3 regions of the Lysinibacillus sp. YS11 genome follow, and region 2 is predicted to be linked to each of the others. Evidence: riboswitches for the same ligand, from Rfam matches in the RefSeq annotation. Region 2 holds a riboswitch; each other region holds the start of a gene.
What was found. A riboswitch is a leader RNA that binds a small molecule or an ion and turns the genes downstream of it on or off. The one in region 2 is predicted to bind lysine.
Positions count from the first base shown of each region.

Region 1: linked by a shared signal. The riboswitch ahead of LBYS11_RS01405 (amino acid permease) and the one ahead of LBYS11_RS10830 (transporter substrate-binding domain-containing protein) in region 2 are both predicted to bind lysine.
Region 3: linked by a shared signal. The riboswitch ahead of LBYS11_RS16615 (aspartate kinase) and the one ahead of LBYS11_RS10830 (transporter substrate-binding domain-containing protein) in region 2 are both predicted to bind lysine.

Region 1 covers NZ_CP026007.1:286,011-290,304, forward strand. The annotation lists gene LBYS11_RS01395 (hypothetical protein) at 1-185, shown strand, start outside; gene LBYS11_RS01400 (CynX/NimT family MFS transporter) at 253-1,461, opposite strand; lysine riboswitch at 1,640-1,816, shown strand; gene LBYS11_RS01405 (amino acid permease) at 1,897-3,360, shown strand; gene LBYS11_RS01410 (response regulator transcription factor) at 3,511-4,203, shown strand; gene LBYS11_RS01415 (sensor histidine kinase) at 4,210-4,294, shown strand, end outside.
Region 2 covers NZ_CP026007.1:2,191,397-2,195,690, reverse strand. The annotation lists gene LBYS11_RS10845 (DUF6501 family protein) at 1-16, opposite strand, end outside; gene LBYS11_RS10840 (amino acid ABC transporter ATP-binding protein) at 280-1,011, opposite strand; gene LBYS11_RS10835 (amino acid ABC transporter permease) at 1,024-1,749, opposite strand; gene LBYS11_RS10830 (transporter substrate-binding domain-containing protein) at 1,920-2,777, opposite strand; lysine riboswitch at 2,897-3,083, opposite strand; gene odhB (2-oxoglutarate dehydrogenase complex dihydrolipoyllysine-residue succinyltransferase) at 3,424-4,294, opposite strand, start outside.
Region 3 covers NZ_CP026007.1:3,313,322-3,317,615, reverse strand. The annotation lists gene uvrC (excinuclease ABC subunit UvrC) at 1-1,382, shown strand, start outside; lysine riboswitch at 1,490-1,667, shown strand; gene LBYS11_RS16615 (aspartate kinase) at 1,801-3,027, shown strand; gene LBYS11_RS16610 (YslB family protein) at 3,126-3,560, opposite strand; gene LBYS11_RS16605 (succinate dehydrogenase cytochrome b558 subunit) at 3,833-4,294, shown strand, end outside.

The sequences.
Region 1 (4,294 bases), 1.9 Mb from region 2:
AGCAGGAGTGGGAGAAAGAAACGCCAAAGGGCTATGAGGAGCAAGCTTTTGTAGGCTATTACTATTATAGTTATATGCTTTTACAAGAGGCTGTTCCTATTTTTTCTACTATAACAGCTCATAATAATGAAGCATCAGAATGCCTTGCTGAATTGCTAACATTACTCCAGCAACCCGACAATTAAGTAATGTGTAAACACTATATAGAAATAGAGCAGATGGAGGAATCAAATCCACCTGCTTTATTTAATTTTAATGCACATATTCATCCTTAGAGGCTCTCATTGAGCAAAAGAAGAGTAACATTGCTACAACGACAAAGAGCCATCCCGCAATATTCCAGCCGCCAAATAAATCATGCAAGTAGCCAAAAAGAATAGGACCAATTGCGGCAAATAAATAACCCAAAGATTGCGCAAAGCCTGATAAATCTGCTGCTTCAAATGCAGTACGAGTCCGGAGAGTGAAGAACATCATTGCTAGGGCGAATGAAGAACCACCTGCTAACCCTAGAAGAACCATCCACAGTACCCCAAGACTTGTCCATTCCATGACAACCCCAACAAAGCCTACTAAATAGAAGGATGTAAACATCAATACAAGTGGGCGTTGAGAAGTCATTTTACCAGCAATAATAGGCACTGCTAAGGCCATTGGTACTTGTGAGAATTGCATGATTGAAAACATCCAGCCAGCTTTATCAGGTGCTAAACCTTGAGCAATATAGATCTCAGGTATCCAAGCTGCTGTTGTGTAGAATAATAAAGATTGTAAACCCATTGCCCCTGTGACAGCCCAAGTAACAGGTGATTTCCATAAAGGTGTACTGGTCTTCTTAGATGTAGTAACTGGTTCCGGTTTATTTGATTTTAGTTGAGGTATCCAAATTAAGATTGTAATTAGAACGAGTATGAGTGCAATGGAAAGTGCACCTTGCCAGCCTAACGATGAATTAGCTATCGGATAGCTAATACCAGCACCAAGGCCAGCAGTAAAATTCATGGACATGGTGAAAAAGGCCATTAATAAACCCACATGATAGGGAAATTTCAATTTCAATAATCCTGGAATTAGTACATTTCCAAAAGAAATGGCTACGCCAATTAACACAGTACCCAATAGAAGTAATTCTGTAGTACCAAGTGAACGTAGGACAATTCCTAAAGCCAAGAGAAAAGTTGATAAAAATAATGTTAGCTCAAGCCCTAGTTTGCGTGCTACAACTGGTGCAAATGGAGATATAACAGCAAAAGCCAGCAATGGTATCGTTGTTAGAAAGCCTGCCAAAACATTAGATATTCCAAGATCTTCACGGATAAAGGATATAATTGGGCCAACAACAGTTAGTGGCATTCGTAATGTAGAGGCTATAAAGATAACTCCAAAGACTAAAAGTAAGGTTGTTCCTTTCCAGCTAATTTTTTTACTTGGAAAACTAGTGGAATGATCATTTGTAGTCAAAATAAAATCCCCCCTAATAATAACCATTCTAATTGAACTACTATAACACTTTATCACACTATTAAAAATAGTAGAAGATTCATAAAATACAGAACATTTGTGGTTGTATTGAAATGTCTATGGTCTTATGTTAGTATAATAAACATCATAAATTTAATAATTATATGCCTCATGTTTGTATTGAGGTAGAGGTCGCGATATTTATAAGTATGCTAATTGAAATGACAAGCATTGATGAAATTAGCTGAAAGGAAATATTGCCGAAGTGTGAGGGGACTTGAAAACCTCATGCTGGGGCTGTCTCCGAAAGGAACAGAACTGTCACGTTTGCACAACGTGTTGAGCTATCATGTAGGAAAACTGAGGATTAAGTAGCCATCACAGTGTATATGTGATGGCATTTTTTTGCCTCATAAATAGGAAGGAAGCTATATCGTGAGTGAAATAAAAGTAAATCAGCTCGGACATAAAGCGCCGAAGCTGAAAAAAGAATTAAAAAGCCGTCATATTACAATGATTTCTTTAGGCGGTACAATTGGTACGGGGCTATTTTTAGCCAGTGGAGGAGCAATTGCTCAGGCAGGTCCTGGAGGAGCATTGCTTGCCTATGCTTTAATTGGTATTATGGTGTATTTTTTAATGACAAGCTTAGGGGAAATGGCTGCCTATATGCCATCCTCAGGTTCATTTAGTACGTATGCAACCAAATTTGTAGATCCTGCTTTGGGCTTTGCATTAGGCTGGAACTACTGGTATAACTGGGCAATCACCATTGCTGCCGAAATTGCTGCTGTGTCATTAATTATGAAATATTGGTTCCCAGATAGCTCATCAGCACTTTGGACAGTATTATTTATTGCTGTTGTATTGACGTTTAATTTACTATCCGTAAAAAGTTATGGTGAAAGTGAATATTGGTTTGCCATGATTAAAGTAGCAACGGTTATTGTTTTTATTATCATTAGCTTACTAATGATTTTTGGTATTTTAGGTGGGCAGGCTCCTGTAGGTTTCACTAATTTCTTTGTTAGTGATGGGCCATTCCATGGTGGCTTCCTTGCTACATTTGGTATTTTCCTAGCTGCAGGATTTTCATTCCAAGGAACAGAATTACTAGGAATTACAGCTGGTGAAACAGATGATCCTGGTAAAAATATTCCGAAGGCTGTTAAATCTGTATTTTGGCGTATTCTTTTGTTTTATATTTTAGCGATTGGTGCAATTGGGATGTTAATTCCATTTACAGACGAACGTTTATTATCAGAAGATATCGCAGTATCACCGTTTACACTAGTGTTTGACCGCCTAGGTATTGCCTTTGCTGCTTCATTAATGAATGCCATTATTTTAACGGCTATGCTGTCAGCAGGAAATTCAGGACTATATGCATCTTCTCGTATGTTATGGCAATTAGCAGTGGATGGACATGCACCTAAATTTTTTGCAAAGCTAAGTCGTAGAGGTATTCCGATTTATGCACTTATGGCAACATTAGCTGTAGGCTGTTTAGCATTTTTGGCATCCTTCTTTGGCGATGGAGTGGTTTATATCTGGCTATTAAATGCTTCTGGAATGTCTGGCTTTATTGCATGGCTAGGTATAGCGTTTAGTCATTATCGTTTCCGCCGAGCGTTTGATGCACAAGGCTTAGATCCAAAGTTATTACCTTATAAAGCCAAATTATATCCGTTTGGACCATTATTTGCTTTTACAGTTTGTATGATCGTAGTCATTGGACAAAATTACACAGCCTTTACAGGCGATAAGATTGATTGGTACGGTATCCTTGTTTCGTATATTGGGATTCCATTATTTTTAGCATTATGGTTTGGCTATAAATTAAAGCACAAAACAAAAATGCTTCCACTTGAAGATTGTGATTTAAAAGTTGAAGATTAAATAATAGAGCTGTTCTATAAACCAAAGAGTGATGGTTTATGGAGCAGCTCTTTTTTCAACACTCATAAACAAATCTCTAATGATACATCATAAATATGGTAATGTAATATACATATGGAAATTGGGTTTTGATAGGAGAGGTGCATCATAGTGCAAAAGCATATTTTACTTGTAGAAGACGATGAAGCCATTCGTGAAATGGTTTCTAATTACTTAACGATGGAAGGTTTCCATGTCACAACAGTGACTAATGGCGAAGAGGCATTACAAAATTGTTTGCAAAAAACCTTTGATTTAGTCATCTTAGATATTATGATTCCTAAATTAAATGGATTGGAAGTATTAAAGATTATTAGAGAGCAGGCAGCACTTCCTATCATTATTATGTCTGCAAAAGACAGTGATGTTGATAAAGCATTGGGCTTAGGATTAGGGGCAGATGATTATATTGCTAAACCCTTTTCTATGCTGGAATTTTCAGCACGTGTAAAGGCTGTTATCAGAAGAGCTACGAAATACTCTAGTCAAGCTGAACAAAAGCAAGAGGTCCTCGAAATTGATAATTTAAAGATAGATATCGTTAATTTCTCAATAACAAAGAGCGGACAAGACATAAAGCTGACATCAAAGGAATTTTCCATTTTAAAATTGTTTGTGACAAATCGTCACAGAGTTTTTACCAAAGAGCAAATTTATCAGACGATATGGAAAGATGCCTATTACGGAGATGAAAATATTATAAATGTACATATCAGAAGACTCCGTGAAAAAATAGAAGATGATCCGTCACATCCTCACTATATTAAAACCCTATGGGGAATCGGCTATAAATTTGAAGGGTAAGAATATATGATATTTCTATTATTATTAATCATTGTATTGCTAATCGGCATTCTTATTTTTCAATGGAAAATCAAGAAGGAACAAGAACATG
Region 2 (4,294 bases):
ATTTTAAATGTAACATATTCTCTCTACCTCTCTTTACTAGCAAAAGCTAATGTCTATTGCTTATTTTATAATATTTTTGGTCTTTTGTGGAGAAAAAAGAAATACTATACCTATTCTATCCAAAAAAAATGAAAATTTGAGGTGTTATGATGAGTTTTGGTGGTGTACCGCAATGGTTTTTTATCATTGCTGTAGCATTCGCAATCTGCTTTGTACTTTATGCAGAATGGAATTCTAGAAAATAAGTGAGTCCAACAGGTTGGACTCACTTTTTTGTGCTTATTTTAATGTACGCTTTAAAAATTCCTTCGTACGTTCATGTTGTGGATTGACTAATACTTGTGCTGGAGGGCCTTCTTCCACAATTACACCTTTATCCATAAAGACAACACGATCTGCTACTTCTTTGGCAAATTCCATCTCATGTGTCACGATGAGCATCGTATTGCCCTCGTTTGCTAGCTGACGCATTACCTTTAATACCTCACCCACCATTTCTGGGTCTAATGCGGATGTTGGCTCATCGAATAGCATTACATCAGGATTCATTGATAAGGCACGAGCGATGGCCACACGCTGCTTTTGTCCACCCGAGAGTTGACGGGGCTTGGCATTCACATATTGATCCATGCCAACGATTTTCAAATATTTAAGCGCCGTTTCTTCTGCTTCTTTTTTCGAACGTTTTAACACTTTGATTTGGCCCACCGTGCAATTACTTATGACATTGTGGTTGTTAAATAAATTGAACTGCTGGAACACCATGCCTAAATGTGTGCGATATTCTTGAATATTGTGCTTTTCATCTAGGATGTCTTCCCCTTTATAAATAATTTGACCGCCACTTGGCGTTTCTAATAAATTTATGCAACGAAGCAATGTGGATTTACCAGAGCCAGAGGAGCCAATTAAACAAACTACCTCTCCTTTTTCCACTTGGAAATTCACATCTTTTAACACTTGGTTACGTCCAAATGATTTACTTAAATGCTCGATTTTAATGACTGCCATTTGTGCGTCCCCCTATACGGCTTCTTTTTGTTCTTTTTGATAGGCATCAGGACCATCTAGACGTTTTTCAACATACAGAAGGATGCGAGATGCGGTAAATGTCATGATGAAATAAAGAACACATGCAACGAAGAATGATTCGAAATAACGGAAGTTGTTACCCGAAATTGATTTTGTTTGGAAGAATAATTCCGTTACTCCAATGACATTTAATACGGCTGTATCTTTAATATTCATGATTAATTGGTTACCTGTCGCTGGTAAAACATTACGCGCTACTTGCGGTAAGACAACATGAAGCATAATTTGGAAGTGATTCATGCCAATTGCTGATGCTGCCTCGTATTGACCATTATCAATGGATACAATACCGCCACGAACAATTTCTGCCATATATGCCCCTGTATTGAGGGAAACGACTAAAATACCTGCTGTAATAAAGTGCATATCGATACCGAATGCGATATCTAATCCGTAGTAGACAACCATAGCTTGTACAATCATTGGTGTACCACGGAAAAATTCAACATAGCATGTTAGTATAAAATTAATGAGCTTTAAGCTATAAAATTTCACACCTTTTTTACGAACTGGAATCGTATGCATAATTCCGATGAAAAATCCGATAAATGCACCAATAATTGTACTAATACTCGAAATCAGTAACGTATAATACGCACCTCGTAAAAACATTTGCCAGTTGTTTTCAATAATTGAAAGTATCCATTCAAGACTCATGATGTTCCTCCTAACAATGTCATCTTGCTCGCTTATTTCTTTTGTGTCCTAGCTCTTTCTACCATTCTATGATTTGTCACGCTAGGACATTATCATTATGTAGAGAGGTTCTCATTTTGATAATGATGAAATGATCATGCACGGACTAATTGCTAGTCCGTGCCATGTCATTATTGTGCTGCGGGTTGTTGAGAAATAGCTTCTTCCATAATCGCTTGACGATCATCTTCTGAAATGCCTTTTAGGATTTCATTGATTTTTTCACGATTTGCGTCATCTTTACGTAAGCCTACAGCAATTGAAGTATTTGATAGGTCTGTATCAAAGCCTTCTTCAAATGCTACATATGTGAATTTATCGTTGGCAGCAGAAGCGGAAATGCCCTCTGGACGTTCAGCTACATAGCCATCAATTTTACCTGCTTCTAACGCCACACGCATTGCTGGGAAGCTCTCCATTGCTGTTTGCTTTTCTACGCCTTTAATTTGATCGATAACTGTGTAGTTTGATGTATTTAATTGTGATGTAATTTTAGCACCTGAGAAGTCTTGAATCGATTTTGCGCCTTCATATTTGCTACCTTTTTTAATAACCATAACAAAATCAGAAGTATAATAGTTTTCTGTAAAATCAATTGTTTTCTTACGTTCTTCTGTTGGTGACATACCTGCAATAATTGCATCAATTTTGTTTGATTGTAGCGCTGGAACTAAACCGTCCCACTCCATTTTAACAATGACTAACTCTTTGCCTAGACCTTCAGCGATTTTCTTTGCCATTTGTACATCATAGCCACCTGCATACTCTGCATTATCCGCAATTTTCACTGCACCATTTGCATCGTCTTGCTGTGTCCAGTTGAACGGTGGGTAGCCAGCCTCCATTCCAATTCGGAATTCACCGCCACCTTCTTCTTTGTCAGTTCCAGCATCACTTGAACCGCCCTCTTTTTTGTCACTTGTGCCACATGCAGCTAGCACAATTGCCGTCATGATAGAGATCATTACTAACAACCATTTTCTTTTCATGAAAAACTCCCCTTTTCTGTAAAAAAATAAGACAACTGTACTAAAAAAGACCTAAGTTTATTGAACTTAGGTCTTACCTTTTATGACAGTTGCCCAAATCCTCACTATAATTTCCATGTTTCCGAGATAGCACAACCTAGTAAATCTGGAAATCCATTTACTAGGACAGTCCTGCACTTATTCACTGCAGACCCAGTATAAAAGTACGAGCTCCTTTTATACTTCGGCGATATTTCCTTCTTCATTGCGTCTTCGCTTGCTTTTACTCAACAATGAACTAATAAATACCGCGCCTCTACCTCACTGGTAACAATTCGTGAGGTTTGTTTATTTAATTGATATTTAGATACTACTATAAAACTAATATGTTCGTCAAGACGATTTTAACATTTTTCTGACTAATGACAATATTAGGATATTGTGCGTTCTGCTTCCACTTTAAATCGTTGAACTTTTGTTGATATTTCTGAAAATTACAACAAATATTTATTATAGAGTATGTTCTACATATGAGAAAAGTTGCGTTTTTTTCTTTCTTTGCTCCTATAAACGATGTACCATTCGTACTCTTTCAAGCATAGAATCGCTCAATACCTTTCGTCATACAAAAAACCCTGCTGAACATTGTTCGCAGGGTTTAATGGAATTATGAATTTAATAATAAATCTTCAGGATTTTCGATTAATTCTTTAACTGTTTTTAAGAATCCTACAGAATCTTTACCATCGATGATACGGTGATCGTATGAAAGTGCTACATACATCATTGGACGGATTTGAACTTCACCATTTACTGCAACTGGACGGTTTACAATTGAGTGCATACCTAAAATACCAGCTTGTGTACCGTTCATAATTGGTGTTGACATTAATGAACCGAATACACCACCATTTGTGATTGTGAATGATCCACCAGCCATGTCATTTAAGCCTAATTTTTTATCACGAGCTTTTGTCGCTAAGTTAGCAATATCTTTTTCGATTTCTGCAAAGTTTTTGCTATTAGCATCGCGTACAACTGGTACGACTAAACCTTCTTCAGTCGATACAGCAATACCGATATCAAAGAAGTTATTTAAATGAATCTCATCGCCAGAGATTTGAGCGTTTACGTATGGGTATTTTTTCAGTGCTGCAACAACAGCTTTAGTGAAGAATGACATGAAACCAAGTTTGATGTCGTTTGCTTTTACAAACTCTTCTTGTTTACGTTTACGAAGTGCCATGATGTTTGTCATGTCAATTTCGTTGAATGTTGTTAACATTGCTGTTGATTGTTTAACTTCTAATAAACGTTTTGCAATTGTTTGGCGACGACGGCTCATTTTTTCAATTGTTACACGGTCAGAATTAGCTGCTGGTGTGAATACTACTGGGCCACCTGAAGTTGCTACGGATGTAGGTGCTGCTGCTGGTGCTACAGCTGGTGCTGTACCATGAGCTGCTACATCTTGTACACGTACACGTCCTTGTGGATCTACTGGAGATACCGCTGCAAGGTCAATACCTTTTTCACGT
Region 3 (4,294 bases), 1.1 Mb from region 2:
AAACGAAAAAGCTATTGGATCGATTGTATCCGCTGCGCAAATGTGTACAATTACCTTCCAAGGTTTGCTTGTACTATCACATGGGTCAATGCTTAGCACCTTGTGTGAAGGAAATTGAAGGTCAGGTTTATCAAGAAATGATTGAGGATATGACGAAGTTTCTAAATGGTGGTGTGGAGGCAGTCAAAAAAGAGCTTGAAGTTAAAATGCTAGCAGCTGCAGAAAACCTGGAATTTGAGCGAGCGAAGGAATTCCGAGACCAAATTGCCCATATTGATACGGTTATGCAGAAACAAAAAATAGTTTCAAGTGATACAACAAATCGAGATGTATTTGGCTATGCTGTTGAAAAAGGATGGATGTGTGTTCAGGTTTTCTTTGTGCGCCAAGGAAAGCTGATTGAGCGCGATGTCTCAATTTTCCCCATCTATCAAGATGCAGAGGAAGAATTTTTAACATTTGTTGGGCGCTTTTATGAAAAGCCAGAGCATATTAAGCCAAAAGAAATTTTTATTCCACAAGCCATTGATGCAGCTATCTTAACAGAATTATTAGAAATTAAAGTGCTCACACCGAAAAGAGGTCAAAAGAAGGAATTGGTTGAATTAGCTACCAAAAATGCTGAAATTGCTGTGGCAGCTAAATTCCAGCTAATAGAGCGTCAGGAAGAACGTACGATTGGTGCTTGTGAGGCACTTGGTGAAGCAATGGGTATTAGTACACCTTTACGAATTGAAGCTTTTGATAATAGTCATATGCATGGAACGGATGCAGTGTCTGCTATGGTTGTTTTCATTGATGGGAAGCCTGCGAAAAAGGAGTACCGAAAATATAAAACGCGTACAGCAGCCAAGCATGATGATTACGGTGCAATGCAGGAGGTTATACGTCGTCGCTATATACGTGTTTTAAAGGAAGGACTACCATTACCAGATTTAGTCTTAATTGATGGTGGTAAGGGACAAATGGAAGTAGCCCGTGAAGTACTAGAAGATGAGCTTGGTCTTGTTATACCGATTGCTGGTTTAGCCAAGGATGATAAGCATAATACATCTCAGCTCTTGTTTGGTGATCCACCAGAAGTGATTAGCTTAAAACGTACAAGTGATGGCTTTTATTTATTACAACGAATTCAAGACGAAGTCCATCGCTTTGCTATTACCTTCTTGCGTCAACAGCATGAGAAGCATGCCATTCAATCTGTATTAGATCATATTGAAGGGGTAGGACCAAAACGAAAGCAACAGCTGCTTAAACATTTCGGTTCAGTCAAAAAAATTCGAGAGGCGAGCGAGCTAGCATTACAGGAGGCTGGGATGCCCGCTAATTTAGCAAGCCAAATTTTTAGCTATTTTCAGCAACAATCATTGTCAAAGGAATAGGCATGTGCTATGGTTATAAATAACATTGTTTTCAATGTTATGGAGAGCCAACTGCGTGACTAGTTTGTTTACGCTAAGGCTTAATGAATTGAATACATTCACTTTAAAGTGATGATAGAGGTGCAAGATTCAAGAGTAACACGATGGAGGATGGACAAGTCCAGAGATATTGTGTGAAAGGGGAGCTTGCCGAAGTACAGTATTGTTGTTCCATTGCCGTACTGGTTTTGCATTTAAGAAATGTAAGACTGTCGATTCTAAACGTTTCGGAGAGCTATCACACATGCGCAAGTTATGATTATTGTACATGTTATAGGCAGCTTTCACGTTATGTGGAGGCTGCCTTTTAGTTTTCTAGAAACGGTTTTACCCCCCATAATTTGGTGAAATACATGAACTGGAAGGGAGAACGAAAGAAATGGCTAAAATCGTGATGAAGTTTGGAGGAGCTGCATTAGCTTCTTCTGAACAAATCCAAGAGGCTGCTAGGAAAGCGATTGCTGAAAAGGACAAAGGATTGGATGTAGTAGTGGTCGTTGCAGCAATGGGACACACTGCGAAAGAGATGAAAATGATGGTACACCAACTAACTGACGATGTGTCGAAAAGAGAATTAGATGCAGTTTTGTCAACTGGCTCTCAATTATCTAGTGCTTTATTTGCCATCGCTTTGCAGGAAGCAGGCTATGAGGCTGTATCTCTAACTGGATGGCAAGCTGGTATACATACGGATGGTATGTATCGACATGCTCGTATCGACTATATAGATATTAGTCGTATGGAAGAACATTTTGCACAGGGACAAATTGTGGTTATTGCTGGAGAACAAGGGATTGACGAAGTGCATAATATCACCACGCTTGGGAAAGGTGGAGCTGAAACAACTGCTGTTGCGCTTGCCATAGCGTTGGAAGCGGAGAGAGTAGATATGTATACAAATGTGGACGGTGTTTATACAGCAGATCCACGATATGTTCCCAATGCCCAAAAGCTTCAAGAAATTTCCTATGATGAAATGTTGGAATTATCGAATTTAGGGTCTCATATCATACATCCTCGTGCGGTGGAGTTAGCGAAGAAATTTCAAATGCCTGTTATTATACGTTCAAGTTTAATAGAATCAGTAGGCACTTTATTGAAGGAGGAAGTGGAAATGGAAAAAAATTTAGTCGTTCGTGGTGTTGCATTTGAATCAGATATTATTCGTTTAACAGTAGGGTATGATGCTTTTTCCAATGCTTCATTAGCAGATATATTTACGGTTCTTGCAGAGAACCGTATTAATGTAGATATTATTGTCCAAGCCATTATTGATGGGTTGAAGCCAACTGTATCGTTTTCAATTTTAAAAGAGGAATTTGCGGAAGCATTACGTGTTTTAGAGGATAGTAAATTATCACTTGGATTTAGTTTTGCTGACTTCGAAATTGGACTAGCAAAAGTTTCTATTATTGGTTCAGGCATGGCTTCTAATCCAGGCGTTGCTGCTCGTATGTTTGATCGGTTACGTCGTGAAAATATCCCTGTAAAAATGGTTAGTACTTCTGAAATAAAAGTGTCCGTTGTTGTACCACAGGATGATATGATCCAAGCAGCTAATGCTCTCCATGATGAGTTTAATTTAGAGCAAGCACTTTACATATAATAATAGAAGAAACAGCATTTTATGTAATTGACCGAAATAAAAGGAAGAAAAAAGAAGGATTGTCATCCCATTCTTTAATGGGAAACAATCCTTTTTAATTATTCTGAGGGAATGGTATTCATAATACGTTCTTTAACGTCCCATTTGACTGTAAACATGACGTATTGTTGCTTTTCCCGTTTTTCATTATAGCATTCTGTCAGATAGCCTTTAGCTAGTTGAATTTGCTCTGCTATAAATCCTGCTTCAAGTTTAAAGCTGCGCTGCTTTATTTGAAGAATTTCAGGGTCATTTGTCAACTGGAAAATACGTCCATCTTTTGATTCCTTTATGAGTTCTAATGTACCCCAGCAGGCATCTGCGAAAAATGCGATAAGTTCATCTTGACTTTTACATGGGAACTTGCGAGCAAGCTCTTTACCTGCCCAATAAAGGACGTCATCTTCATGTTTACCGAGTATAGAAGATAGAATATGATCACGAATGATCTCATAGCCAAATGATGAGATTGTAGGAGATGGAGTGTTTAACATTGTTATCCTTCTTTCTTAGAATTTTCTTAAAATTTAACGGTAATAAAGTAATGATAGATTTTTCGAGAAAAAACGACGCATCATGTACTAGATTAGTTCTTTAATAAGCTCTATGAAAAACTCCGAGTTGCCTTGACGCTCGTAGCTCTTGAGAGTACAATAAACATGTCATAATATTGTACCATGATGAAATACACAGTCAATGAAGTATCATTTACAAAATGATGACTTCTTTTGTTGTGCTATTTTAAGTACTAAGGGGGGTAACAGTCTTGTCGAAAGATCGAGAGTTTTTATGGCGTCGCTTACATTCTCTACTTGGGATCATTCCAGTAGGTCTGTTTTTAACGATGCACCTGTTCATTAACTTTACAGCAACAGGCGGGGCAGAAAGTTACAACGATGCTACCGCAGTAATGGAAAAGATTCCATTCCTTATCCTAGTTGAATGGATTGTCATCTATATTCCATTAATGTTCCACGCATTCTATGGTGTCTACATTGCATTCACTGCTACACCAAACACAGGACGTTTCAGCACGTACCGTAACTGGATGTTCTCTTTACAACGTTTTACTGGTGTATTCTTAGTGATATTTATTGCATGGCATATTTTCCAAACTCGTATTCAAAAAGCACTTGGCACACACGTTGATTACGACATGATGGCGAATATTGTTGCTAATCCATTCATGCTTGGATTCTACATTGTTGGTATTTTATCAGCAACTTTC